2 regions of the Paraburkholderia sp. USG1 genome follow, and region 2 is predicted to be linked to the other one. Evidence: riboswitches for the same ligand, from Rfam matches in the RefSeq annotation. Region 2 holds a riboswitch; the other holds the start of a gene.
What was found. Region 2 has a riboswitch for thiamine pyrophosphate ahead of thiC (phosphomethylpyrimidine synthase ThiC). Riboswitches for the same ligand answer to the same signal wherever they lie in the genome.

Region 1: linked by a shared signal. The riboswitch ahead of NE850_RS32365 (FAD-dependent oxidoreductase) and the one ahead of thiC (phosphomethylpyrimidine synthase ThiC) in region 2 are both predicted to bind thiamine pyrophosphate.

Annotation. Positions count from the first base shown of each region.
Region 1 covers NZ_JAMWXW010000033.1:69,969-84,350, forward strand. The annotation lists gene NE850_RS32305 (MFS transporter) at 1-1,129, opposite strand, end outside; gene NE850_RS32310 (tyrosine-protein phosphatase) at 1,351-2,298, shown strand; gene NE850_RS32315 (ATP-binding protein) at 2,473-3,744, opposite strand; gene NE850_RS32320 (response regulator) at 3,741-4,481, opposite strand; gene NE850_RS32325 (DUF6726 family protein) at 5,120-5,287, shown strand; gene NE850_RS32330 (hypothetical protein) at 5,291-6,004, shown strand; gene NE850_RS32335 (flagellar basal body L-ring protein FlgH) at 6,057-6,725, shown strand; gene NE850_RS32340 (response regulator) at 6,798-7,535, opposite strand; gene NE850_RS32345 (hypothetical protein) at 7,628-8,269, opposite strand; gene NE850_RS32350 (hypothetical protein) at 8,338-8,805, opposite strand; gene NE850_RS32355 (SDR family NAD(P)-dependent oxidoreductase) at 9,092-9,892, opposite strand; gene NE850_RS32360 (ABC transporter ATP-binding protein/permease) at 9,889-11,640, opposite strand; TPP riboswitch at 12,024-12,147, shown strand; gene NE850_RS32365 (FAD-dependent oxidoreductase) at 12,365-13,495, shown strand; gene thiS (sulfur carrier protein ThiS) at 13,577-13,774, shown strand; gene NE850_RS32375 (thiazole synthase) at 13,831-14,382, shown strand, end outside.
Region 2 covers NZ_JAMWXW010000001.1:431,640-446,021, forward strand. The annotation lists gene NE850_RS02045 (NADPH-dependent 2,4-dienoyl-CoA reductase) at 1-862, shown strand, start outside; gene NE850_RS02050 (EamA family transporter) at 940-1,869, opposite strand; gene NE850_RS02055 (GreA/GreB family elongation factor) at 2,824-3,234, shown strand; TPP riboswitch at 3,398-3,516, shown strand; gene thiC (phosphomethylpyrimidine synthase ThiC) at 3,610-5,541, shown strand; gene NE850_RS02065 (glycine zipper 2TM domain-containing protein) at 5,809-6,021, shown strand; gene NE850_RS02070 (hypothetical protein) at 6,262-6,768, shown strand; gene NE850_RS02075 (L-lactate permease) at 7,121-8,719, shown strand; gene NE850_RS02080 (DMT family transporter) at 9,083-10,009, shown strand; gene NE850_RS02085 (hypothetical protein) at 10,474-10,692, shown strand; gene bamC (outer membrane protein assembly factor BamC) at 10,905-12,140, opposite strand; gene NE850_RS02095 (DUF2844 domain-containing protein) at 12,600-13,064, shown strand; gene NE850_RS02100 (DUF3443 domain-containing protein) at 13,110-14,372, shown strand.

The DNA of each region.
Region 1 (14,382 bases), on a different contig from region 2:
ACAGTGTACCGACCAGAATCGGAAAGAACGAGCCGAGCCCGCGCCCGAGGTTGTAGCAGAAGCCTTGTCCCGAGCCGCGTATCGCGTTCGGATACAGCTCCGACAGGTATGCGCCCACGCCTGCAAAAATCCCCTGCACCACGATGCCGAGCGGAAAACCGAGCGCGAGCATCATGCCGTCGGTGATCGGCAGCATGGTGTAGAACATGCCGAGTACGAACGAGCCGATTGCGAACAGCACGAACGACGCACGCCGGCCAATCCTGTCGCACAGAATCGCGCCGACAATATAGCCCGTGAACGAACCGACGATCAGCACGATCAGATAGCCGCTCGTGTTGAACACCGACAGATGGCGCACGGTCTTCAGATAAGTCGGCAGCCAGGTGGTGATCGCGTAATAGCCGCCGAGCATGCCGGTGCACAGCGCGCTGCCGAGCAGGGTGGTTTTGAGGTGAGCGGCGGAGAAGATCTGCAGGAAGTGCGAGGTGTCGAAACCGCTCTCGCGGGCGCGGCGCGTTTCGAGAAAGATTTCCGGATCGCTCACGTTGCGGCGAATATAGATGATCCACGCCGCGGGCAACAGGCCGATCCAGAAGCAGGCTCGCCACGCATATTGCTCCGGCAGCAGCGCGAAAAAGGCCCAGTAGATGATCGCCGCAGCCGCCCAGCCGAACGACCAGCTGCTTTGCACGGTGCCCACGGCTTTCGCGCGGTGCTGAGGCGAGCGAATGGTTTCGGCCATCATGATCGTCACGACCGACCATTCACCGCCGAAGCCAATGCCCTGCAGCGTGCGGGTGGCGAGCAGTTGCCAGAACGAGTGGGTGAAGCCCGACAGAAAGGTAAAGAGCGCAAAGGTGGCGATAGTCCACTGCAGCACCCGGATGCGGCCATAGCGGTCGGCGAGAATGCCGGCGAGCCAGCCGCCCACCGCCGACGAGATCAGCGAACTGGTGGCGATCATGCCGGCTTCGCTCCTCGTCATGCCCCATGTCGCGATCAGCGTCGGAATGAGGAAGGAGTAGATCATGAAGTCGAAGGCGTCGACCGCGTAGCCGCCGAAGCCGGCGTACAAGGTGCGGCGTTCGCGCTGGGTCAGTTCGGTAAACCATTGGAGAGAGGGCATTTTTGTTGTGGTCGCCAGGACGTGTCGGCCTGCCGTGGGCTCGAATGTGGGGTGTTCGTATTCTACGGGGCGTGGCGTAGTGGGGCCAGTTGTGGTCAAAAATGGCGGTCATTCCTTACCAACTACTACCGTGTAACCCAAAATATACAGAGCGTGGTTAAACTGCACTCGCAGTGCCGATGCTGCGACTCACCTTCTCACGTCCGCGCCAGCCACGCCTAATGCCCGCTACCGCAAAAACCTGCTCGCCGTTCTGTCGCTCCGCGAGCACGTTCCTGCGGACAAGCCGGATTTCGGCCCGTGAGGCCGTGGCGTCGCGCCGGAACTTTCTGAAGCGCTCGGCCGGCGCCCTGCTGATCTCCGGCGTGGGCGGCTCGCTGCTGTCCGCTTGCGGCGGGGGCAACCTCAGCGACGATCCGCCTGCAACGCCACGCCTTGCGTCGGTCGGCAACTTTCGCGACCTCGCGGGGGCGGCGCCCTATCCGACCGTCGACGGCAAACAGATGCGCCGTGGCGCGTTCTATCGCGCGAACGCGCTGACGCTCGACGCCGCCGACCAGGCCGCGATCGACCGGCTCGGCATTGCCTCGGTCTACGATCTGCGCACGCCGGCTGAAATCGCGCGAACCGCCGATATTCTGCCGCGCGGCGCGACAACCCGGACGCTCAACGTGCTGGGCACCGCCGACTTCGTCGCGCCGGCTTTCGACACGGCGGCCGCCGCCGTCGCGTTCATGGAGGCGCAGGCGCGCGGCTACGTGACCGGCGCCGCGCAGCGCGCCGCTTACGGTGCGCTCCTGACGAATCTGGCCGACGCTCCCGGCGCGCAACTGTTTCATTCCAGCGCGGGCAAGGATCGCGCGGGCTGGATCGCGGCGCTCCTGCTCAGCATTGCGAATGTGCCGCTCGACGTGATCATTCAGGACTATCTGTTGAGCAACGTCTATCTGGCGCCGCAGATCAAGGCGCAAACCGACACGCTGCGCACGCAGGACGGCGACGCCGCCGCTTCGGTCGAAGCGCCGTTGTTGAGCGTTCAGGAAAATTACTTGCAGGCCGGCTTCGACCAGGTGCAGGCGAGCTACGGCACGATGGTGAGCTACCTGACGCAAGGCCTCGGCGTCTCGCAGGCGACCATCGACACTTTGCACAGCCGCCTCGTGGTCTGAAGCGTCAGCGTGTTGCGTTCACCGCAGGCAAAAAAAGTCCGCCCCAAGGGAGCGGGCGGACGGAGAAGGGCGGCATCGAGGTTGCCGGGGCCGACTATAAGGCCGCCGCGCCTGCGAGAGTCCGTCCAGTAAGGGCGCGTAAGCGCCCATAAGAAGCGCCAGCGCAACTTCCGCTCACGTCAGCGCTGGCACCGCGGGCAATTCGATCCGCACTTCCAGACCGCCCTGCGCGTGATTGCGCACGTGACACCGTCCGCCGCGGTCGTGCGCGAGCCGCGCGACGATCGCGAGACCCAAGCCGCAATGGCCTTCGCCGCCACGCGCGGCGTCGAGCCGTACGAACGGCTTCATGGCGGCGGCAATGCGCCCGTCGGGAATGCCGGGACCGTGGTCGCGTACGCTGATCACCCAATGGCCGTCATGGCGCGCGGTGCCGATATCCACGGGCGGCGCGCCGTGTTCGAGCGCGTTATCGACGAGGTTCGTGACCAGCCGGTCGAGCAGCGTGCGCGGCAACGTGAACGCCGAACCGGCACGCAGGTCGAGCTTGAAGAGCGGCGTTTCGGTGCTGTCGCCGGCGGTGAACTGTTCCCGCAGGAAATCGTCGACCTCGACCGGCGGGCCGGCTTCTGCGGACTGGCCCGCGAATTCGAGAAACTGCTGGACGATGTTGGTCAGCGAGTCGACATCGCGGATCAAACCGGCGCGCTCGTTTTCCGCCACCAGTACGCTCGCGCGCAACTTCAGCCGCGTGAGTGGTGCTTTCAGATCGTGCGCGACGCCGGCCAGCATCACGGCCTGGTCGTCGCCGGCTTCGTTCAGGCGCCGCATCATGTCGTTGAAGGAGCCGATCAGATCGCGCAGCTCGCGCGGGCCTTGCACTGTCACCGGCTCCGGGCGGCCGCCCGAGCCGAACGCGCGCGCGGCGTCGGCGACGCGCGACAGCGGCCGCTGCATCTGCCAGGCGGCGAACACGGAGAGGATCAGCGCGGCGAGCAGCATCGAGATCGACTCGATGAGGAAGCGCGGGCGCGGCGGTACGTCCACCGGCACGACAACCCAGTTCGACTTGCCGGGAAACAGCACCCACAACTGCGGCGGGCGCAGGTCGTCGACGGCGATCCGGGTGCCGGGCGGCAGATTCTCGCGCAGATGCCGGCTCAGTTCGACCAGCGGATGATTGGCCGGCTCGTGCAGATGCACGCTCGCCGGCATGTTCCAGGTGGGCACGAGATGCACGCGCATGGCGGGCGCGAGCGCGGCGCCTTTCATCGGCTCGCCGTTGATCGCCTGCAACACCAGCAGGATGCCGCGCGCGAAGCCGTCGATTTCATGGCGCGGCGGCTGCATCACCACCAGCACGAACCAGCCGGCCTGAATCGCGAACAACACCGCCGCCGAGAGTAACGCCATCCTGCCGAACAGCGTGTTCAGCGGGTTCTTCATGCGCCTCTGGCGGCCTCGTCGGCGAAGGGTGTGCCGTCGGCGTCGGGCACGAACACATAGCCTTTGCCGCGCACCGTCTGCACGTAGCAGGGGTTCGACGGATCGTCTTCGATCACGCGGCGCAGGCGCCAGATCGGCACGTCGAGGCTGCGGTCGCGGAAGGCGAGATTGTCGCGATGCACGAGATCGTGAATCAGCACGCGCGAGAGCACCTTGTACGGATTGTTGACGAAGATCTTCAGGAGCGCGAACTCACTGTCGCGCAGCGGCAGTTTCGAACTGTCCCGGCACAGCGAACGGGTTGCGAAGTCGAGCTCGAACGGACCGAAGCGATACGGCTTGCGGGCTTCCGGCGCGCTCGTGGTGGACGGCCCGCGCCGGCGCAGCACCGTGTGGATGCGCGCGAGCAATTCGCGTGGGTCGAACGGCTTGGTCAGGTAGTCGTCCGCGCCGAGCGAGAGTCCGACAATGCGGTCGGCCACCGTGCCGCGCGCCGTCACGAAGATCACCGGGATATCGTCGCCGGCGGCGCGCAGCGCGGTGAGCGCGCGCAGGCCGTCGGTGTTCGGCATCATGATGTCGAGCACGACGACCGATGGCCGTTCACGTTCGAGCCGGCGCTGGAGATGGGTGCCGTCGTGGAGCACGGACGCATCGAAGCCGTTCGATTGCAGAAACTTGCAAAGCAGATCGCGTACGACCGGATCGTCGTCGACGATAAGGACCTGTGGATTCATGGCGAAATTCTAGACTGGCATGTGCGACAGGCGTCCGACTGTTTTCTTACCAATGCTTACGTCACGCTGCGCGGCTGTCGGCGGCTCGTTTGCGGCGACCGTCACACAAGGCTCACGGGATATTCAGCGCGGCCATATTCGGCAATGTGCGCAGCAGCGCCCGCGGCCCGCTTCGCATCCCCAACATTCCTCCCAAGAAAGAATTTGCGCGTATTTGGAACTGGCCGAAACGGCGCGCAACGGCTCGTAAGAACCGCCGGAAAGCGCGCGTTCCTTCGTGCATCGGCACCGCGTGTGCAGCGAGATGATTCGTCGTGCAGTACGTTGCGCCGCATGCTGAAAACAGCCTAACGCCTTGGGCCCACGGCAGGCGGCGTGAAATCGAAACCTAGCGCCACGCGAGGCTCATCATGACCGTTCCCAGCAATCTCACCTCCACCCGCTTTTCTTCGCTGGCGCCAACGCCGCCGACGGAAAGGCCCGCAGCCGCCAACAGTTCGAGTGCCGCCGCGCAGACACGGGAGTCCGCCAGCCGGACACAGCCGTCGCTGCCTGCCGGGCTCGTCGGGCATCACGTCAATACCACAGCCTGACGTACAGAGGCCCGTGTGTCGACCCCGAGAATTCTTCACCGCTTCATGCGAATTGCCGCGTGGTTGACGCTCGGCGCGGCGCTGCTGCCTCTGGGTGGCTGTGCCGTCGCCGCGCTGCCGTGCCGGCTGACCTCGGCCACACTGAAAATCATCCCGGTCGTCGGCCATGCCGCGGCCTCGCCGTTCGACATGTGTTCATCCGCCATCGACTGAATCATGACACTCAAACGGATTGCCTGCGCGCTGGTATTGCTGGGCGGCGTGTTTTCGTTGACCGTTGAAGCGCAGCCGCTCGTGCGTGAGACGGGTGCGTCGAGCGCCGCGTCGAAAGAACCTTCCGCCGATGCACGGCGGCGCCCGCAAGACGCGCCGTTCGCGTTCCGTGGCGTCGCGCTCGGCATCACGCTCGACGAATTCCGTGCGGGCTCGACCGTGCGGGCCACGCCGCCCGGCAGCGTGCCGGTCTGCGAGACGGACGTGCAGGCGGGCGCGCTCGGCATGCGGCTGAAGTCGCACGAGAGCCTGACGGTGGCATGCCGCTGGGCATATCGCGCGGACAACGGCTGGGTGGTGTCGCAAGCGGTGGTCGACGGCGCGCCCGCGCTGGAGCATGTGCTGCGCTTTGCGCGCGTGGACGGGCAACGCGCGCTGCGGCTGTACGAAATTTCTTTCGTGATCGACGAGATCACCGCCGAGGACTTGCGCGACGCGCTCGCGGACCGCTACGGGCCACCGCGTCAGGCGACGCAGAACGTGTCGGCCTCGGGCGCAATGCCCACGTACGTCTGGGAAAACGCGGTGAGTTCGATCACGTTGTGCTTTCTGCCGGGCACTCGCAACGGCACGCTCACCTATTTGCTGAAGGGCTCGGATGCGTGGGTGAAGTCGGTCGTGCGGCAATGGCAGGCGAGCGGCGCCGAGGCGGGTTGATGAGCGGCATTGAGTGTGTGGCCGTGAGGCCCGTTTCGAACAAGGAGCATGCATGACTGCGCTACGTCTCACTGTCGCGCTAGGCGCGGCGGCCTGCCTCGCGGCTTGCGCGAGCCGGCAAAATTCGATCGTGGATACGCCGATGGCGCCGCCGCTCGCCTCGGCGCCGTTGAACGTCAACACGCAAGGCGCGATCTATCAGGCCGGCGCTCCGTTGCTGCTATACGAAACACCGCGCGCGCAACATATCGGCGACGTATTGACGATCCGTCTCGCGGAATCGTATAGCGGCAATAACAGCGCGACCGCCGCGGCGAGCCGTTCGAGCAGTATTACCGCCGACGCCGCCGACCACTCCACCAATGCCGCCGCGCGACTCGCGCGATTGTTCAACATCGGCTCGGCGAGCACCGACTACAAGGGGCAAGGCAGTCTCACCGATGTCAGCGGCATGAGCGGCACGCTTGCCGTCACGGTGATCGGCACGATGTCGACCGGCAACCTGGTGGTGTCGGGCGAGAAGGTCATTGCGATGAGCGGCAACCGCGACCGGCTGCGCCTGTCGGGCATCGTCAATCCCAAGGATATCGAAGCGGGCAACTATGTTGCGTCGGGCAAGGTGGCGAACGCGCGTATCGAACAGGCCGGTGTGGGGATGGTGTCCGACGCCACGACAATGGGCTGGCTGCAGAGAATGTTCCTGAGCGTGCTGACGTTCTGAGCGGCCGGCGTGCTGGATAGCTGACGCGCAGCGGTGCAAGAGTCGATATCCATCGCACCTTGCGTCACCCGGTCAGGCCAGCGGCGCGTCGCGTTCGGCTGCGCCGATTTCGCCGTCCGGCACGAACACGTAGCCGCGTCCCCACACGGTTTGCACATAGCGCGGCTCGGACGGATCGACTTCGATCAGCCGGCGCAAACGCCAGATCGAGACGTCCAGGCTGCGATTGCGATGCAACTCGCTATTGCCGTGCAGCTTCTCCAGCAACTGCGCGCGCGTGAGCACGGTCATCGCGTGGGAGACGAATATCTTGAGCATGGCGAATTCGCTCGAACGCAACGCAATGCGCTCGCCGTCCCGGCGCAATTCGCGCGCCGGGAAATTCACTTCGAAACGGCCGAAGCGGTATGGCGCGCGCTGCTCCGGCGCGCTCGGGGCAATGGAGCCGCGACGGCGCAGCACGGTGCGAATCCGCGCGACCAGTTCGCTCGGTTCGAAGGGCTTGCCGAGATAGTCGTCCGCGCCGAGTTCGAGGCCGATCACGCGGTCGATCGGATCGGCACGCGCGGTCAGCAGAATCACGGGAATGTCGTCGCCGGCTACGCGCAACGCGCGCAGCGCGCTGATGCCGTCGAGCTCCGGCATCATGATGTCGAGCACGATCAGGGCTGGCCGCTCGTCCTGCAATTGGCGCTGCAGCGCCATGCCGTGTTCGAGCGTGTCGACCTTGAAGCCGCGTCCCTGCAGATATCCGCTGACGAGCTCACGTACGACGGGGTCGTCGTCGACGACAAGAATGGATGGGTTCATTCAGGTCATCTTAGAGAAGCGTGCGCGCGCAGCAAAGCACGTCACGCTTTCGAATCCTTTCCCATGTAAGAGAAAGCAAGAGGCCCGCGCGCCTAGTTCGCCTGGGAAGTCTGAATGGTCTGCGGCGGCTGGCGCCCGAAGTCGGTCCGATCCACTACCATTCGCGCGATCAGGCCATTGAGCTTGGTCGAGGCCGAAGAGAAGCGGTCGGTGTTCAGGCCGCCGGTCTGATAGCGGGCCGTGACCAGAATACGGCCGTTCTGGATCAGCGTCAGGTCGATGATCGACAGGTACTGGATCGTTTCGTCGCTGAACGAGCGGCGGCCGTAATCGATCGCGGCGTTGTAGACGAGGCGTGCCTCGCAGCCGGCGGGCGATGTGCCCGGATTGTAGACGTCCGAACGAATGCCGCGCCGGTCGAGCGCGAGTTGCAGCGCCGGCACGAAATCGCCGACCGACACGTTCTGATTCACTTCGACGCAGACGTGGCGCACGTCGGCCGGCCGGCCGTTGACGAAGGTCGGCGACGAGTAGTTCGCGGCGATCGCGTAGCCCGCCTGTATGACTGAACCGGTGGCGTCGGCGGCCTGGATCAGCGTCCATGCGCAGCCGTTCAAGCCGAGCGCCAGGGTCGCGGAGACGGCGAGCCACGCGCACGGACGCCACAACGCGATCCACGCGGCCCGTGGGGCTCGCGTGAAAGCGTCAGCGCGCATGGTCGGCATGAAGGTCATGAGGCGGCGTCGGGCGGCGGTCGGAGAATTGCGGGAATCACAGCGGGTAACGGCGATCGGGCTCACGCTCAGCGCGTGACGCGCAGGCGCAATTCGTTCTGCCCCTGCACGCTTGCCGTGACACTGACGCGCCGCTCGGCGGTGGTCACGATGAAATGCTGGCGCGTCGGAGTGTTGATGTCATGCACGACATTCGGGAAGCAGGCCGCGATATCGGCGCCGAATTCTTCGAGCGGATCGAAGACGACACCGTCGGCTTGCCAGTGCGCGCGCCAGTGGCAATCGTATGCATGCGTGCTGGCGCGGCAGTCGTCGACGCTTTCCGTGCCCGGCAGTTGCGCGGCGGATTGGGTCTGCAACTGCCGGAAATCAGCGGCGTCGACGATGTGCTTGAGCGCGGGGCAAACGTCGGCCGGCTCGTGAGCGAGACTGGCCTGGTTCGCTTGTGCCGCATGCGCGGCGCTCGCGACGAGCAGCGCACCGAGCGCAAGCGCGAGACGCTGGGTCAAAGGATGGAAGCGGCGATCGAATGACATGTGAGAATCCAGTAGCGGTGAATGACGTGGGGCAGGACGTGGTACGGCCCGCACGACTATCGTCGCCGCCGGAGGGCATTTTCAAAGCACGGAACAGCTTGCCGGCTTCGCAAATGCTTTCGAACTCTTCTCGCGTGTTTCGGGATGTTGCGGCGCGAGCCTGGCATCGCCAGGGTTGGCGGCCGGCGCGCTGCGTTCTGGCGTGGCTGCGTGAGGAGGCGTTGCGGCCGAGGTGCCGCACGTGTGGCTCTTGTGAGGTACGTGCGGCTTGCGTGGCGCCTTTCGCTCAGCCGAGCGTGAGGCCGCCGTCGATGTGGATCACCTGGCCGGTGATGTGGCGCGCCTCGTCGGAGAGCAGGAACGCGATCAGCGCGGCGATGTCCGCAGGTTCGGCGACATGGCCGAGCGGCGTCGCTTCGGCGGCGCGACTCCACACCGCTGCATTATCGGCACTCGGGCCGCGATCTTTACGCGTATAGCCGGGCGCCACGCAATTGACCGTCACGCCGTGCGGTGCCAGTTCCGCCGCGGCGGTTTTCGCCAGCGATTCGAGCGCCGCTTTCGCGGCGGCTGTCGCGGCAAACGGCGCGTCCGCGCGATAGCGGTGCGCGACGAACGAACTGAGCGCGATCACGCGGCCGCGCTTCGACGTCTCCAGCGCGGGCGTCGCCCGTTTGACGAGCGCCGCGAATGCGGCAGGCATGGCCGCGAAGGCTGCGCTGAACGCGTCCGGATCGAGTCCACCAAGCGTTTGGCGCTGCGCGTGTCCCGCGTTGGCGACCAGTTGATCGAGCGCGCCGAAGCTCGCCAGCGTTTGATGGATCAGATGCTCCGCGGCGCCGCGTTCGGCGAGATCGCCGTACACCGTCGCGCAGCGCGAGCCGTTCGCGCTGCAATCGGCGGCGACCTGCGCGAGCCGTTCACGCGCTTCGTGGTCGGCGCCGCGTGCGTGCAGCATCAAGGCCGAGCGTGGCGCGGCAATGCGCCGGGCCAGCGCGGCGCCGATGCCGGAACCGGCGCCGGTGATCAGCACGACGCGCTCGAATCCGGCGCTGCCCGCTTCGTTCAGATCGCCGACGTCGCTCATGCCGCGACCGCTTCGTCCGAGCGCTCGACGTCGAGCGTTTCGTCATGGAACGCGGCCAGCGACTCGCGATGCGCGACACTGACAATCGCCGCCTTCGGCAGCCTTTCCGTGAACAGGCGATACAGGCGCGCCTCGTTTTCCGCGTCGAGCGCGCTGGTCGCTTCGTCGAGGAACAGATAGTCCGGCTTGTGCAGCAGCACGCGCGCGGCGGCAAGGCGCTGTTGCTCGCCGGGCGAGAGAATGCGGGTCCAGTGTCCCGATTCCTGCAGACGGTCCGCGTACTCCGACAGATGACAGACGACGAGCGCTTCGCGGCATTCGTCGTCGGTGTAGGTGTCGGCGGCGGACGGGTAGGCGAGCGCCGCTTTGAGCGTGCCGATCGGCATGTAGCTGACCTGCGGGATGAACATCATGCGCGCGTTGACCGGGGCGTCGATCGAGCCGTCGCCGAACGGCCACAAGCCGGCGAGAGCGCGCATCAGCGTGCTTTTGCCCGAACCCGACGGGCCGCGTACCAGCCAGCGCGAGCCCGGCCGGATCGCGACATCGCGAATGCGCGACAGCGGATTGCCGTTGGGCAGGGCGAGTTTGAGACATTCGGTGGTGAGTTTGTCTTCGTCGACGAAATGCAGATTGATACCGCCATGCGCGGTAGCCGGCGAGACCGATTCCTTCAGGTGCGGCGCGTGCACGACACGCTTGAATTCACGCAACCGGTTCACGGTGGCGCGCCATTCGACCAGGGTGCCGTAACTGTTGATGAACCAGGAGAACGAATCGCTGACGGTGCCGAATGCGCTGGAAATCTGCATCAGCACGCCAAACGTGAAGGCGCCGGCGAAGTAGCGGGGCGCGGCGACCACCAGCGGGAAGATGATCGCGATCTGGCCGTAGAAGCTCAGCACGAACGTGAGGCGCTTGGTGTACTTCATCACCTGCCACCAGTTGTCGCGGATGCGCGCGAACAACGAGTGCGCGTTCTTCTTCTCGGTTTCCATGCCGTTGTAGAAGGCGATCTGCTCGGCGTTTTCACGCAGACGGATCAGGCCGAAACGGAAATCCGCCTCGACTTTCTGCGCCTGGTAGTTGATCGGCACGAGCGGATGGCCGACTTTCTGGATGATCAGCGAGCCGACCACGGCATAAAGCGCCGCGGCCCACACCATGTAGCCGGGGATCTCGATCGGCATGCCGCCGAGCGAAATGGTCAGCGCGCCGGCGAGCGACCACAGGATCGTGATGAACGACACCAGTGTGACGACCGTGGACAGCAGGTCGAGCGTCAGCGAAAGGGTGCTGGTGGCGAACGATTGCAGATCGTCGCTGATCCGCTGGTCGGGGTTGTCGGCGAGGCGGTCGCGCTCGATCCGGTAGAACGCGCTGTCTTTCAGCCACTCGTTCAGATAGCGCGTGGTGAGCCACTGGCGCCAGCGGAACCCGAGCATCTGGCGCAGGTAGCGGCCGTACACGGCGAGAATGATGAAGCCGAACGCGAGTGCCGAGAACACCATCAGCAGGTGCGGGAAGTCGTGCACGTTCTTGGTTTGCAGCGCGTTGTAGAAGTCGGCGCTCCAGCGGTTCAGACGCACGTTGATCCACACCACGAGCAGATTCATCACGATGATCGCGATGAGCAGGCCCCATGCCGTGTTTCGTTCTTCGGAGACCCAGTAGGGCTTGATCAGGCTCCAGGCGGAGACTTTTTCGTCGGGCGGCAGCGCGTGGCTGGCAGAGGTATTCGGTGTCATGAGCATCCTGAAGTAGTGCTGGCCCATTCGGGGCTGACCCGTGGAGCAGGTCCGTCTGCGGGCTGCCCTGCGGCGGGTTTGCGTTACATGCCCGGGCGTCGTGCTCGACGAACGCACGCCCGGGTGAGCGTCCGATTCTGGCGCGAAGCCCTTAAGCGAAAATTAATGCTCGCCGCGAGGCCTTGCCGGATCCCGCCGGGAACGTGGCGAGGTCGGCTGGCGTGCCGTCCGCGCCGCATTCGCGCGGCATCCTGTGCTGGCATTGTGCCAGAGCGCCGCCTTGGACCGTATTGATAGTGAGAAAGATGGTGCCGGATCAAATTCCGTGCGGCGTGGCGAGCCGCTGGTTTGCGGGCGCCGCGCCTTTTATGGTCTAATGGGCTTCGACGAAACAGGGGTGCTTCGCGCACAGGCGGCATGGTTTTCATGCTGCGGCGGCGAGGCTGAGAGAGACCCTTTGCACCCGATCCGGGTAATACCGGCGCGGGAAGTTTCCGGAAGCAGCCAGTCTTCCATTCCCCGCCGGGCGGCGTTAGTCATTGGAGCGCGCATTGCCCGGCCGGCCTCACCCGCCGGTTTCGTCCTGGGTACGTGCGTTTTTGTGGCCGTACGGAAAGGACTCGATGACCGCCTATTCTTCAGATATGTGTTTTGCTCTTCGTCACGCCGCCGTCGGCGCGCCGTGCTTCAGCGTTGCTTGCCGTCCTGAAACGGAGTGTGCGCGATGACGCGTCCTGCACAACCCGATTTCGCCGTGCTCGGCGGTGGCCTGTGCGGGCGGCTGGTCGCGTGGCGTCTCGCCGGACTGGGGCATCGCGTGGCGCTCTATGAGCGTGGCGACGCCGCCGGTTCGCAAGCCGCCGCGTGGGTCGCCGCGGCCATGCTGGCGCCGCTCGCGGAAGCAGCCAGTGCCGAGTTGCTGATCACGCGCCTCGGCGCGAGTTCGCTCGAGAGCTGGCCGCAAGTGCTGGCCGAGTTGCCCGAGCCGGTGTTCTTTCAGCGCAATGGCACGCTGGTTGTCTGGCATCACGCCGACCGCACCGAAGCGCCGCTGTTCGAGCGCCGGGTGCGCTCGAATGCCCCGCCGGAATTGCTGGACGGAGGCTTCATCACTCTGGCGGGCGCGCAGCTCGGCGCGGCCGAGCCTGCGTTGGCGGGGCGTTTCAATCAGGGCTGGCTGTTGCCGCGCGAAGGCCAGCTGGATAACCGGCAGGTGCTGGCGGCGCTCGCCGCAGGCCTCGCGCAACGCGGTGTCGAAACACACTGGAATACGCCGGTCGACGATCACGCGCTGCCGGCCGCCCATATCACGATCGACTGCCGCGGCCTCGGCGCGAAGTCCGTGCTGCCCACGCTGCGCGGCATTCGCGGCGAAGTGGCGCGCGTGCATGCGCCCGGTATCAAACTGACGCGGCCGGTGCGGCTGCTGCATCCGCGCTATCCGCTCTATATCGCGCCGAAGCAGGACGATCTCTACGTGATCGGCGCTACCGAAGTGGAAGGCGAGGACATGTCGCCGGTCAGCGTGCGCTCGGCGCTCGAACTGCTGAGCGCGGCGTTTTCCGTGCATCCCGGCTTTGGCGAGGCACGCATCCTCGAACTGAATTCGCAGTGCCGCCCCACTTTACCGGACCACCGTCCGGCTTTGCTGTGGGACGGCGCGCAGACGCTGCGCGTGAACGGCCTGTACCGGCACGGCTACATGATCGTGCCCGAAGTCGCCGACGAAGCCGTGCGCTTTGCCGCGGCGCGGCTCGACGGCCGCATCGGCGACGCCGATGCTTTCGCCGACTGGCAACGCGGTGCTCGCTGGAGCGAGCTCTTTCAACTGGACTCCGCGCGGGAGCCGGCATGAGCGTTGCGCGAGTGGTCTTTATCCGGACGAGCGCTGCGCTGCGCGCGGCTTTCGCCATCGATTGAACCGTATTCGGACATCATGGACATTCATATCAATCAGAAGCCGTTGTCGCTGCCCGAGGGCGCGACTGTCGCCGACGCGCTCACCGCGTACGGCGCCCGCCCGCCGTTTGCGGTCGCGCTGAACGGCGATTTCGTGGCGCGCACCCAGCATGCGGCGCGCGCGCTGCAGGCAGGCGACAAACTCGACGTCGTGCAACCCGTGGCCGGCGGCTGAGCGTCTCGCCACGCATTGCCGGGCTGCCGGTGTGCACGAAACCAAGGATTATGCAAATGACTTCCCTCCAGACCGCCGACGCGCTCACGCTTTACGGACAGACCTTCGCGAGCCGTGTGCTGCTCGGCACCTCGCGCTATCCGTCGTTGCAATCGCTGTCCGATTCCATTGGCGCGGCGCGCCCCGGCATGGTGACCGTCGCGCTGCGCCGGCAGATGAACGAAGGCGGCGCGGAAGCCGGCTTCTTCGACCTGCTCAAGCGTCACGGCGTGCCGCTCCTGCCGAACACGGCCGGCTGCCTGACCGTCGGCGAGGCGGTGACGACCGCGCATATGGCGCGCGAAATCTTCGACACCGAGTGGATCAAGCTCGAACTGATCGGCGACGACTACACGCTGCAGCCCGACCCGGTCGGCCTGATCGAAGCGGCCACGCAACTGGTCAAGGACGGCTTCAAGGTGCTGCCGTATTGCACGGAAGACCTGGTGATCGGCCGCCGTCTGCTGGACGCCGGCTGTGAAGCGCTAATGCCGTGGGGCGCACCGATCGGCACCGGCAAGGGCGTGATCAATCCGTACGGCCTGCGCGTGTTGCGCGAGCGGCTGCCA
Region 2 (14,382 bases):
GCGCGGGCATCGCGTGACGCTGTTCGATGCGAGCGCAACGATCGGCGGCCAGTTCAATCTGGCGATGCGCGTGCCCGGCAAGGAAGAGTTCAGCGAAACGATCCGTTATTTTCAGAGCCAGTTGCAGCGCCACCGCGTCGACGTGCGGCTCGACACGCGCGTCGATCCCGCGCTGCTTGCCGCCGGCGCGTATGACGACGTGATCGTCGCCACCGGCATCGTGCCGCGGCGGCCGGCGATTGCCGGCATCGATGCAGCGAACGTGCTGTCGTATGTGGACGTGCTGCGGGGTGCGCCGGTCGGCCAGCGCGTCGCCGTGATCGGCGCGGGCGGCATCGGCTTCGACGTCAGCGAGTTTCTGCTGCATCGCGCGGGCGACCCGCTGCCCATGCCGCGCGACGCGTGGCTCGACGAATGGGGTGTCGATCTTGCCGTGCAGGAACGCGGCGGCCTGAAACCGCCCGCGCCGGCGCGGCCGCCGCGGCCGCCGCGGCAAATATGGCTATTGCAGCGCAAGGCCGGCAAGCTCGGCATGGGGCTCGGCAAGACCTCCGGCTGGGTGCATCGCGCGACGCTGGCGAGGAACGGGGTGAAAATGCTTGGCGGCGTGTCGTATCTGGAGATCAGTGCGCGCGGGTTGAAGATCGCCCGCGAAGGCGTCGAGGAATGGCTCGAAGTGGATACGATCGTGGTGTGCGCGGGGCAGGAATCGCTGCGCGATCTGCATCCGCAGCCGGCGGCAGGAGAAGCGCATCGGGCCGAGGGGCCGCGCTATCACCTGATCGGCGGAGCGAAGGTCGCGACCGAACTGGACGCGAAACGCGCGATTCGCGAAGGCGCGGAAGTGGCGGCGGCGCTGTGAAGGCGGCGGCCTGCTGCCCGGGTCAAGCATATTCAGGGCAAACCCAATGCAAACCCAAGCCAGACTCCAGGTGAACGTCAGGCGAGCCCCTTCTTCCGGTAGTCGAACCAGAAAGACAGCCCCACGCTCGCCAGAATCACGATAGTCGCGATCACCGTGGAGCGCGTTACCGGCTCGCCGAGCAGCAGCGCACCGAGCGCCACGGCCACCACCGGGTTCACATACATGCAGCTGCTGGCAATGATCGGGCTGGTGTGCCGGATCAGAAAACCGTACGCGACATAGGCGGCCATCGTCCCGATCAGCATCAGGTAGATGAACGCCAGCAGCGGCAGTAAATGCAGCTCGGCCATGCGTTCGCCCGAGACCCACGCGACCAGCGTCGACATCGCGCCGCCCAGACCGATTTGCAGCGACGTCGAAAGAAACAGGTCCGAAGGCAGCTTCAGCCGCCCGGCCAGATGCGCGCCGCCCGCCCAGAAAAGCGCGCCGCACAGAATCGCCAGGCTGCCGCCCGCCGAGCCCGGCGCGCTGTCGCCGTGGCTGAGAATCGCAATGCCGACCAGACCGAGGCCGACCGCGAACCACTCGCCCCGGCCGATCTTGCGCCCCGCCACTGCCGCGATCACGGTCGCAAACAGCGGTACGGTGGCGACCATCACCGCCGCGGTGCCGGTGCCGACCGTGCGCATCCCATAGGCGAGCATGCCGCTCGACAAACCGACCAGCATGGTGCCGACCAGCCCGGCATTGCGGATTTCCACCGCGCCCGGCCAGACGGGATTGCGGCGCGCCGCGAAAACGAAGAGCCCTATGCCGGCGAACAGATTGCGCAACCCCGAGAGCAGCAGCGGCGGAAACGAACCCAGCGCGACGTGCACGGCAAGATAAGTCGAACCCCACACGAGATAGACGACGGCGAGCGCGAGTGCGAGCTGGCCGTTGCGGGACTGTGGCAAACGGAGCGGGAAACCACGCGGAAAACGGCTTGGAGTTTGCAGCGACATGCGTTCAACCCGCCCATGCCGCTCGAGGTGCTGCGCCCCCGCTGAAGACCCTGAGGCGGGATGGCGGACACCGCATCGGCGATACGGTCTGACGGGCGAGGCTGGCGGACATGTTGGTGGAACGGAAGGACGATAGATGGCCAAGGGAGCCACAACGCCGCAGCGGCCGAAACAGATCGGGCCACGGCGAACACGCGCCAAATGGTTGGCGCGCATCGCATTATGCAGTAAGCGCCCACCGCGTCGCTTGAAAGAATCGTAACTTTTTGACTTACTCGCAACAAAAATGGCCGTGGGCGTTTCCCCTGGATCTTCGTCGCGTCGATACCTCGGAACGCGTTGCACGCGAACGGCTGCGTTAATCTGCGCTTCGGGGTGAACTGGCGCGAGTTGCTGTGGATCGATCCGTAGTCGAGGCTCTCGCCCACCGGTCGAGCGGATCGCCGGATGGGTTTGTTCATGATTCGGTATCCGTAACGTCTGAGCAGACGGGCTCGGGCAGACGGCGGGCGGCTCGCACACGGCGCACACGATTTACCGCGGCTGGCAGGGCGTGGCAAACGGGCCGGGCCGGGCGCCGCGACGAGAGATTCCCGGCCCTGTGCTAAAGTCTAAAGGCAGCACCTCCCGTGCTAACATTCACCTTTCGATCGCGCCCGTACAACTGTATTGCGGCGCCCGCTTCATCCTCTTTCGCTACCCACTGGCTATCTCGATGCGCTTTCCGACTTCCCGTGCCTTCTCCCGCTTGCGCCCGCCCCGCGCAACCGGTTGCGCGCGCGCGGAGTCCATGCCGCGTCGCACCGGCGAGCTGTCCCGAACGCTCCCGCTCCACGCCGCCCGGCGCCCGATCTAACGCTGCCCGCTCCATTGCCTGAGCCGCGTTGTCGGGCTCCGGGCCGATCTCATCCGCACGCTGTTTCCCTACATGCAGATCGAATTGGAGTACCCATCGTGAAAAAGACGAAAACCTGTTATCTGACCGAGCTCGACGTCACCCGTCTCGAGAAGCACGCGGCCGCGCCCGGCGCCGACGCGCGTTTGCAGGACATGCTCGACGACGTCCTGGAGCGCGCGGTGATCGTCGATTCGCACGAGATTCCGGCCAATGTCGTCACGATGAATTCGCAAGCCACGCTGGTCGACGAAACCAGCGGCGAGCACATGACCTGGACGGTGGTCTATCCGCCCAACGCGGACTTCGCGCACGGTCGCCTGAACGTGTTCTCTCCCGCCGGCCTCGCCCTGCTCGGCGCGAAGCGCGGCGAGCGCATCCGCTTCACGCCGCCGAGCGGCACGGAGAAGGTGCTGAAGCTGGAAAAAATCCTGTTTCAACCCGAAGCCGCGGACGATTTCACGCTGTAAGCACAGCGCCACGCCATAGCAAACGTGTCGCGCCGCATCGTGGCGCCAGCCTGATGCCAGCCGCCTCGACACCCGACTCGCGCGTGGCCGACCGCTGCGCTATCCGCCAGCCGGCGTTTCCTGACGGGTTGCCAAGCAGCGGGAAGCCGGTGTATCGTGTGCGCTGCTAACGCGGGGGTCCTGCGTCGCACGGAGGTTGGAGGTCCGTGTTGCGTGGGTGAGAAATACCCTTTGAACCTGATCTGGATAATGCCAGCGCAGGGAAGCGTACGGATTTCGCGCTCCAGCTTTATCGCCTCACCTCTCGCGATTTCCGACAACTTCCGTCTCGTCTCCTGCTTAGCCGCCCCACATAGCTTTGCAACGGAGATACGCATGAACGCCAACCCGAAGTTCCTTTCCGCCGACGCGCACGTCGACGAAGCCGCTGTCGCGCCGCTGCCGAATTCCCGCAAGGTCTACGTGACCGGCTCGCGTCCCGACATCCGCGTGCCGATGCGCGAAATCTCGCAGGCCGACACGTCCGACAGCTTCGGCGGCGAAAAGAATCCGCCGGTCTATGTCTACGACACGTCGGGCCCCTACTCGGACCCGGACGCCAAAATCGACATCCGCGCCGGTCTGCCGGCACTGCGTCAGGCCTGGATCGAAGAGCGCGGCGACACCGAAGCGCTGACCGGCTTGTCGAGCGACTTCGGCCGCGAACGCGCCGCCGACACGGCAACCGCCGACCTGCGCTTCCAGGGCCTGCACCGCACGCCGCGCCGCGCGATCGCCGGCAAGAACGTCTCGCAGATGCACTACGCGCGCAAAGGCATCATCACGCCGGAAATGGAGTACATCGCGATTCGCGAAAACCAGCGCCGCGCCGAGTATCTGGAAAGCCTGAAGACGAGCGGCCCGAACGGCGAAAAGCTCGCCGCGATGATGGGCCGCCAGCATCCGGGCCAGGCGTTCGGCGCGAGCGCGTTCGGTCCGAACGGCCTCACCGAAATCACGCCGGAGTTCGTGCGCGAAGAGGTGGCGCGCGGCCGCGCGATCATCCCGAACAACATCAATCACCCGGAAAGCGAGCCGATGATCATCGGCCGCAACTTCCTCGTGAAGGTGAATGCGAACATCGGCAATTCAGCGGTGTCGTCTTCCATCGGCGAGGAAGTCGACAAGATGACGTGGGCGATCCGCTGGGGCGGCGACACGGTGATGGACCTGTCCACCGGCAAGCACATTCACGAAACGCGCGAGTGGATCATCCGCAATAGCCCAGTGCCGATCGGCACGGTGCCGATCTACCAGGCGCTCGAAAAGGTCAACGGCAAGGCCGAAGACCTGACGTGGGAAATCTTCCGCGACACGCTGATCGAACAGGCCGAGCAAGGCGTCGACTACTTCACGATTCATGCGGGCGTGCGTCTGCAATACGTGCCGCTCACGGCCAAACGCATGACGGGCATCGTCTCGCGCGGCGGCTCGATCATGGCGAAATGGTGTCTCGCTCATCACAAGGAAAGCTTCCTGTACGAGCACTTCGAAGACATCTGCGAAATCATGAAGGCGTATGACGTGGCCTTCTCGCTGGGCGACGGCCTGCGCCCCGGCTCGATCTACGACGCCAACGACGAAGCGCAGCTCGGCGAATTGAAGACGCTCGGCGAACTCACGCAGATCGCGTGGAAGCACGACGTGCAGACCATGATCGAAGGCCCCGGCCACGTGCCGATGCAACTCATCAAGGAAAACATGGATCTGCAACTGGAATGGTGCGACGAAGCGCCGTTCTACACGCTGGGACCGCTGACCACGGACATCGCGCCGGGCTACGACCACATCACGTCGGGCATTGGCGCTGCGATGATCGGCTGGTTCGGCACGGCCATGCTGTGCTACGTCACGCCGAAGGAGCACCTCGGCTTGCCGAACAAGGACGACGTCAAGACCGGCATCATCACCTACAAGCTCGCCGCGCACGCCGCCGATCTGGCGAAGGGCCATCCGGGCGCGCAGGTGCGTGACAACGCGCTTTCGAAAGCGCGCTTCGAATTCCGCTGGGAGGACCAGTTCAACCTCGGTCTCGATCCGGACAAGGCGCGCGAATTCCACGACGAAACGCTGCCGAAGGATTCGGCCAAGGTCGCGCATTTCTGTTCGATGTGCGGGCCGCACTTCTGCTCGATGAAAATCACGCAGGACGTGCGCGAGTTCGCCGCGCAACAAGGCGTCACCGACGACGAAGCGCTGAAGAAAGGTATGGAAGTGAAGTCGATCGAGTTCATGAAGAAAGGCGCCGAGATTTATCAGCGGCAGTAAGGTTCGGACGCGGATGCACCGTTAGCGCTGCGCGGTTCCATCCGCCATCCGGTCCGCCAGACCTCTGCATTGCAGTATCGAAGCCCGCCACCAGCGGGCTTTTGCGTTTCCAGCGGCCGGGCACGCCGCGTGCTGAATGAAGGGAAACATTTGATTACGAAACCGTCAGTTCGTTGACAGGTGCACACATCCGGACACGGGCTGCGGCGATAACATCAAATGGAAGAACGGTGACTACTTCCAATCACAAGTACCGGAGTCAGCATCATGAAATCGATTCGTCAAATCAGTACGCTCGCGGCCATCGTGGCAGCGGTGGTCAGTCTTTCCGCGTGTGAAGGCATGAGCCGGCAGGGCCGTGATACGGCCATCGGCGCAGGCCTGGGCGGCGCGGCGGGCGCGGCGGTCGGCGGCAATGCGCTGTCGACGATCGGCGGTGCGGCGGCGGGCGGAGTCATCGGGCATGAGGTGGGCAAGTAACCGGACGCCCGGTCTTCGCGCTATCCATGACACAAAGGTGAGTCCGGCGATGCGCGGCTCACAGAGAGCCGGACGCGCTGCTTCCCGGGCGGGCGAGATGTCTCCGATGCCCGTTTTCAAGTGACGCTGCAATAAGGTGAAATAAGCCGTTACGGATTTGCAATCCGGTTGGCGCGGGAGCAGCGTAAGCTGATGCCCTGTCGCCCCAACGGCGGCGTTCGATTCAACCAGGAGCGCGTCATGAAGTCCCGCCTCATCAACACGGTGTGTGCGATCGGCCGGCGGTTGCCGCGGCCCTTTTCCGGTGATTCCTCGCCACGTCTTTCCAACACGGGTATTGCGCTTGGAGGTGTGGTCTGTGTTCTCACGCTCTCCGGTTGCTATTACCCATACGGCTACTACCCGGCCGGCTACTACCCGCCGTACTACGCCACGGTGCCGGCCACTGCTACTCAGCAACAAGTGCCCGTCGGGCAAGTCGACTCATCCGCAGGTCAACAGCAGCAGCAACAGGCGCAGGCGCAAGCGGCTCAGCAAAGCTCGCCGCCCACTTACGCGGTCGCCGCCCCGCCGGTTTATGTTGCGCCCGCTTATCCCGTCTACTATCCGCCACCGGTCTATCCGGCCTATTACGGCTATCCGGGCTGGTACGCGCCGTCGGTCTCGATCGGTTTCGGGTTTGGCGGTTACTGGGGAGGCGGTCATGGTTATGGGGGTGGATGGGGCGGTCACGGACATGGGCACTGACAGCCGCCTTACGATTCACCCTCGCCCGACGTTTCGCCCGATGCGCACCCCGCATGGACCCGCGCATCGCTCGTCGCATCGCTCGTCGTGTCGCTCGTCGTCTCGCGCACCGTGCGGCCCCGCGCGGGCGCAAGACGCGCTCCCAGCCCCTGTCTGCTTCGCCCGTAGTTTCCCTTCTTGACGCAGCCCGACGGGGTTCTATGCTTCGGTAAGCCGCACACAGTATCTGCTTAAAAAGGCGCCCCGGCCCGTCCCGCACGTGCTGCCGTCGGCACCCATCCGTCATGCCAGAGCGACGCGCCCCTTCAGGCGGAGTGGCGCGTCGAGTTCGAACAACAACGAAGGAGACGTGATGTTCCACCAGCTACTCACTCCTGTCGGCAATTCGCTATTGCCCTCGTTCCTCGTCGCGGCCCTGCCGATCATCGTCGTGCTGCTTCTGCTTGGCTGGGCGCGCCGGCCGGCGTGGCAGGCTTCGCTCGCGGGGTTGATCGTCGGCCTGATCGTGGCGGTCTTTGTCTGGCAGTTTCCGGTGGGACTCGCGGTCAATTCGGTGGTCGCCGGCGCCGTGTTCGCCTGCTGGCCGGTCATGTGGATCGTGTTCACGGCGATCCTGCTTTACAACATCTCGCAGCGCTCGGGCCGCTTTGCGGCCTTTCGCATGTGGATGATCGACAACCTGCCGAACGACCGGCGCGTCGTGCTGGTGGTGATCGGGTTTTCGTTCGGCGCGCTGCTCGAAGGGATTTCCGGCTTCGGCACGCCGGTCGCCATTACCAGTTCGTTGCTGATTCTGCTCGGCTTTCCCACGCTCGAAGCGCTCACCTTCACGCTGATCTTCAATACCGCGCCGGTCGCCTTCGGCGCGCTCGGCGTGCCGATCACCGTGCTCGGCGCGGTCACGCACCTGCCGGCCGATTCGCTCGCCAAAATGGTCGGCCGCCAGTTGCCGTTCTTCGCCTTCCTGCTGCCCTTCTATGTCATCAGCGTCTATGCGGGCTTTCGCAACATGCTGAAGGTGTGGCCGGTGCTGCTGGTATCCGGCGCGAGCTTCGCGCTGACGCAGTTCGTCGCCTCGAACTTCGTGAACTACAGCCTGACCGACGTCCTGTCGTCGATGGTCTCGCTCATTCTGACGATTGCCTTCCTGCGCGTCTGGCGACCCGCAGCGGATCCGAAATTCGCGGTCAACATCGACCGGGTCGGCGAGGTGCGCGGCAAGATCGGCGGCGGCCAGGGCTGGTATCCGTGGATCATCGTGTCGGTCGTGGTGATCGTCTGGACCGTGGCGAAGATCTTCCTGATCGGCGACATCAAGGTGCCGTGGCCCGGCCTCGACAAGGCCGTGTTCATCACGCTGTACAACACGACGTATGGCGCGGTGTGGGACTTCCAGCCGCTCGCGACCGGCACTGCCATTCTGGTCGCCGCGCTGATCACCGCGTTCGTCGTCAAGCTGAGCCCGCGCGAGTTCGGCGCGGCCATCGCCGACACGTGGGTGCAGACGCGCATCGCCATCCTGACAGTGGCGACCATCGTCGGGCTCGCGTATCTGATGAATTACTCGGGCCTCACGTACACGCTCGGGCTGGGCGTTGCCTCGGTCGGACCGTTCTTCCCGCTGGTGTCGGCGTTCCTCGGCTGGGTCGCGGTGTTCCTGTCCGGCAGCGATACGTCCGGCAACGCGCTGTTCGGCAACCTGCAGGTGGTGGCGGCCAACCAGTTGAATCTCAACCCGATCCTGATGGCGGCGACGAACTCGTCGGGCGGCGTGATGGGCAAGATGATCTCGCCGCAAAACATCTCGACCGGCGTGGCGACCACCGAACTCAAAGGCAAGGAGGGCGTGGTGTTCGCCAAAACGTTCAAGCATTCAATGCTGCTGACGGTACTGCTCGGCGTGCTGGTCTGGGTGCAGCAGAATTTCCTGCAGTGGATGATTCCGCACTGAGCGGAGCGCATTGAGGCGGGTACGGGCGCGGCGGTGGTGCGGGCCGCCCCCGCCCCCTTCCTTCGCTCATGCATTTCAAGTCCGCCGTCTAAATGGTCGCCGCAAAATAATTCGCGGACTTCAAGCGGATACCCGCTCACGCTTGCGTGCTCCGTTCCACCACATTGCCCTGGTCGTAATTTTTCTCACATCAGCGTGAGAATTGCTCGTTTTGCGCGTGCCACTGCGGCCTTTACGATCACCACTATCAGACGCCTTTCATCTCCCGGATCTTGCCGTTTCATTCCAGCCTGAAACGTTTCGCGCGATAGCGCTGTTACGATGCGCGGGCGTCTCGACTCAACCGCGCGCGGCGCCACCCTCATGAATGCCAAGAACCTGCTGCAGTTGCTGATCCTCGCCGCCCTGTGGGGCGCCTCGTTCCTGTTTATCCGCGTCGGCGTAACCGACTTCGGCGTCGCACCGTTGATGGCGCTGCGCGTCGGCATCGGCGCGGCCTTTCTCGCCGTCGTGCTGATCGCGCGACGCCCGCTGCGCCAATCCGCGGCCATCCTGCGCACGCGAGCCTTCCCGCTGCTGGTGGTCGGCATCCTGAATTCGGCGGCGCCCTTCTGCCTGTTCGCCTATGCCGAGCTGACGCTGTCGGCGGGAGTGACCTCCGTGATCAATGCGAGCACGCCGCTGTGGGGCGCGCTGGTGGGCTTTGTCTGGCTGCGCGACCGGCTGAGCGCGCTACGCACGCTCGGGCTGGTGATTGGCTTTCTCGGCGTATTGATGCTGGTGTGGGATCAGATCGCCGCGCCGAACGGTACGCCCGCCACGCCGCTCACGACTGCGCTCGCGGCCGCCGCCGCGCTCGGCGCCACGCTGCTGTACGGCGTCGCCGCCAATTACACCAAGCGCCATCTGACGGGCGTCGACGCGCTGACCGTCGCTACGGGCACCATGACCGGCGCCACGCTCGTGCTGCTGCCGCTCGCCGTGATCTACTGGCCGGCGGCGCCGGTCTCGCTGCACGCATGGGGCGCGGTGATCGCGCTCGGCGTCGCGTGTACCGGCGTGGCATATATGCTGTTCTTCCATCTGATCGCGGTGGCCGGACCGGCGCGCGCCATTACCGTGACCTTCGTCATTCCGATCTTCGGCATTCTGTGGGGCGCGCTGTTTCTCGGCGAGAGCGTGTCGCCCGGCATGCTGGAAGGTTGCGGCGTAATCCTGGTCGGCACCGCGCTGGCCACCGGCGTCATCAAACGCCTGCCGTGGATCGGCACGCGCCGCGCGGATACCTGAAAACCGCTTCGTTCGCGCGACGCTTCCCGGCGTCGCCGATACTGCCGTTCTTCCCGCCGTCCCCAAGCCGCAGCAACTCCCAGGCACAAAAAAATAGCCCGCACTCCACAGGAGTGCGGGCGAAACCGTCGCCCTACGAGGATAGGCGACGGGGCCACCGAGGCCGCGCGCTACACGCGCGGGCCGTCATCGGGCTAAGCAGCGGTTCGTTGGCCGATGCTGGATGCTGGATGCTGGAGTCGTTGACCGGATCGCTGGATTGACGGCTCGCCGCAAACCCACGTGCGGCAAGCCGGCCCGGCTCCACGAACTTACAAAAGCAGCTTGTGTGCCAGTTTGTCAAACGACGGGAGCCATCAAGGGCAAACAGTTGATTCTTATTGGATTTTCTTACAGGAGAAAAAGATGGCGGCGGCCGGAAGGAAGGCTTTGAAAGTTACGTCACCGGGGTAACGTCACGTTACATGCGGCTGCACGAGGCGGCCGCATGCACGGTTGCCGTCGCGGAATACGGCAAGCGGTTCAGGACGGCGGCAAGGACGGTTCAAGGCGTCGGCCACTTCGTTCGACGCGCCGCCGTGTGCCGCATCCGCAAGCCGGTTGGCCGCCGCGCCTCGCGCGGGCTCAAGGCTGCGCCGCACACCAGCGCCAGGACGAGCAAGCTCGCGGCCCACATCCAGTAAGGAATCACGTCGAACATGGCCAACTCCCATTGAATGCCGGTTCGTACCGGTATTCTGCAAGCCAAGCAAAACACATGCGCACGCGGGCGATCTCTGTCCGGGCCGCGCGCTGCTTCATATCCGGCGATAGACATCCGGGCATAAAAAAACCCGCCCGGGAGTCAATCCCGGGCGGGTTCAGACATTCAGACGGTGCTCGAACCTGCTGCGCCTTAGTGCAACTGGTCAACCATCAGACTCATGATCTGCTTGGCCTGCGGGCTTTCGTCGATCGCGCCCTGGTCGTTGACCACGGCCACGCGCGTCTGGTCAGGCGTCACCGCGCGCACGTTCACGAGATACTGCTTGGCCACTTTCTCCTTCTTGCCGTGAAACACCTGGCTCCAGAAGCCCTGTTCCGCCGACGTCATATCCTTCGGATCGACGTAGCGCACGAAGTACAGGCCACGGGTCAGATCGCGGTCGTCGACGGTGAAATTGCTGCGGTCGAGCGCGAGGCCCACGCGCAACCAGGCGCGGTCATATGGCTCGCCGAGCGTGAGCTCCGTGGAGGAGAGCTGCGCCGATGTATTGTTCGCCGAATCCGCGTCCGGCGTGGGCTGCTGCGCGGACAACGCGACGTTTCGCGCCGCCGTGGCCGCAGCCGCCGACTTTGCGCCCGCCGTGGCCGCGTTAGGCGCCGTTTGCGCACCGGCCGGCGAGAGCTCGGCGCTTTGCGTGTCGCCCGGCTTGGTGCGCGAATCGGCCAGTGCCAGCGCTGCTTGCAGCCGCTTCAGATATTCCTGTTCGAGGCCCGGGTCGTTCGGCTTCGGCACCCAGGTGCTCGAATCGTTGTTCGTGCCGCTGAGCGCTTCACGCATGCCCTTCTGGCTGATGAACACATAGGTGCCGCCATTCGGCGCCGCTTCGAGACGCGTGCGGTACTTGTTGCGCTCCGAGGTCACATAGCTGTTGCCCATCGCCTTGGACAGCGTGTTGCGGATCAGGCCGTCGTTGATCTGAGCGTGCGTTTCGTTCCAGTCGGTTTCCATCACGCCCTTGTCGCGCTGGTCGACCACCAGCAGGAAACCCTGCTCCTGCCAGAAACGGCGAATCTGCGCCCATGCCTGATCTGGCGCCTTGTTGTCGATGACCAGCCAGCTTTCGGTGCCGTCGCGCTGGATATGCATGCCGGCGACCTGCGGCACCACCACCACGGAGTTGGCCGACGGCGCCTGCGCCTGGACCTGCTGGAGCGTGGACAACGAGGTTTCGCCGCCCTGCGGGGGCAACGAACGCTGATCGGCCGTCTCATCAATCATGTTCGGCGGTACGGCGAGTGACACCTGCTTCGATTTCGAGTCGCTCTTGTAGTCGATTTTGGTCGGCGACGACGTGCCGCAGCCGGCGACCAGACCGCCTGCCATCAGCATTACTGCAAACCGCTTGGTAAGACGAAGATCAGTCATGTTCGGGGAATCCTTCCGCTACGCCACGGCAAGTTTCCGTGGATCAACCCAACATTTTACCGATCCCGGCGACCCGTGTGCAAAAACCCGGGTTTGCGTGCGAATTAAGCAGCGTGAGCCGCTGGGAAATGGCACCCGATCTACTCACGCCAGGGATCTGGAACCGCCCTCGCGGCGCGCAGCTTCCCAGGGTTTCAGGCGACTGGTTTTCGCGCCTGAAACCGGCTTGCCGCGCGGCAGATTTAACAATTACCCACATTTCCCAAGCGCCTGTCAGATACACCCTACTTACTCGACAGTGTATTGATTCAACGGCCTTTTCCGGGCCTCTCGCACGGCTAATTTTGAGATCTCGAAATAGTCGAATACCGCTTCTGGTAACGGTCAGAAAACCTCAGTGATATCTTGAAATAGACATTTCAAGAAGCCTTCGAGGGCGCCAACCGAGAGACGACCATCATGCCAGTGCCCACCTTCTCCCCGACTCTCGCCGCCTGCGCAATGGCCATTGCCGTGTCGTGCGCCAGCGCCGATGCGCGCGCCCAATTGGGTGGCGCCATGCCGGATCAGGCGAGTTCGAACGCGACCGCGCCACGCAGCTTGCTGAACGGCGCGCTGCGCATGCGCACGCTGACCGACGCGGGCAACACGACCATCAACGAGTACGCCACGAACACCGGCCAGATCATCGCCTACACGTGGCAAGGGCCAACCATGCCCGACCTGCGCGCACTGCTCGGAACCTATGCCGGCTCGTATCGCGCGGGCGCCGAAGCAGCGACCGCCGACGGCAATCTGCATGTCTCGCGCGTGGCACGGCCGGACGTGGTCGTGGAATCCGGCGGGCCGATGCGCGGTTACGTGGGCCGCGCATGGCTGCCCGCGGCGCTGCCGGCCGGCGTCACGGCCGACGATTTCCAGTGACGCGCACAGCCTCGAGACTCCGCCTCCACCCCAGCTCACGACGCCATGAAATCCGCCCTTAGCCTTCCCGCCCTGCTCCTCGTCTGCGCCGCCTTTGCGGGGTGCGGCGGCGGTGGCGGCAGCACCCCGGCCGCCACGTCCCAGACCACTTCGGCCAGCAGCCCGGCCGCCGCGAGCGCGCCGCCGGCCGCCACGCCGCCCGCCGCGTCGAACGGCTCCGTACCGCAGTCGACTACGCCGAATATCCAGCCGATCATCGTCACCACCGCGCCAGGCTTGACGCGCAATATGCTGACGACGAGCGTCACCGTCTGCCAGCCCGGCACTGACAACTGCGCGACGATCGACAATGTCCAGGTCGACACCGGCTCGCACGGCTTGCGGATTCTCGCCTCCGCGCTGCCGGCGAGCCTCCCGCTCGCGGCAATCGCGTCGGGCGGCGGCATGGCGGGCGAGTGCGCGGTGTTCGGCGGCGGCTACACGTGGGGCGCGGTGCGCAGCGCGGACGTGCGCATGGCCGGCCAGCTGGCCGCGTCGATCCCGATCCAGACCATCGCCGACCCGGCGGTGCCCACCGTGCCCGCCGACTGCGCGGGCTCCGGCCGCGCCATGCAGACGGTGGCGGGCCTGCGCTCGAACGGCATTCTCGGCGTCGGCCTGTTCGCGGCCGACTGCGGCAGCGGCTGCGTCAATAGCGCGCTGCCGCGCTGGTACTACAGTTGCGACGCGAGCGGCGCCTGCCAGGCGAGCACGCAGGCGCTCGCGCAACAGGTGACCAATCCGGTCAGCCGCTTCGCGCTCGACAACAACGGCGTGGTGATCGACCTGCCGGCCATCGCCGACGCCGGCGCGGCGAGCGTATCGGGCTCGATGATCTTCGGCATCGGCACCCAGGCGAACAACACGCTCGGCGGCGCCAGCGTCCTCAAGGCGAATTCGGTGACGGGCTACGTCGTCACCACGAGCGGCGGCCAGACGTATTCGCAAAGCTATCTCGACAGCGGCTCGAACGGGCTCTTCTTCAGCAATAGCCAGTTGCCGCAGTGCGGCTTCTGGTACTGCCCGCCCTCGGTGCAGGCCGCGAGCGCCGCGATCACGGGCACGGACGGCGCGTCGAGCATGGTGTCGTTTGCGATCGGCAATTCGAGCGCGCTGTTCGCGTCGGCGAATAACGCGTTCAATAACCTTGCCGGCGTGGCCAGCAGCGGCTTCGGCTGGGGCCTGCCGTTCTTCTTCGGACGACGCGTCTATACGGCGATCGCCTCGCGCGAGACGTCGGCGGGACCAGGCCCTTACTACGCGTTCTGAGCGCGCGGCT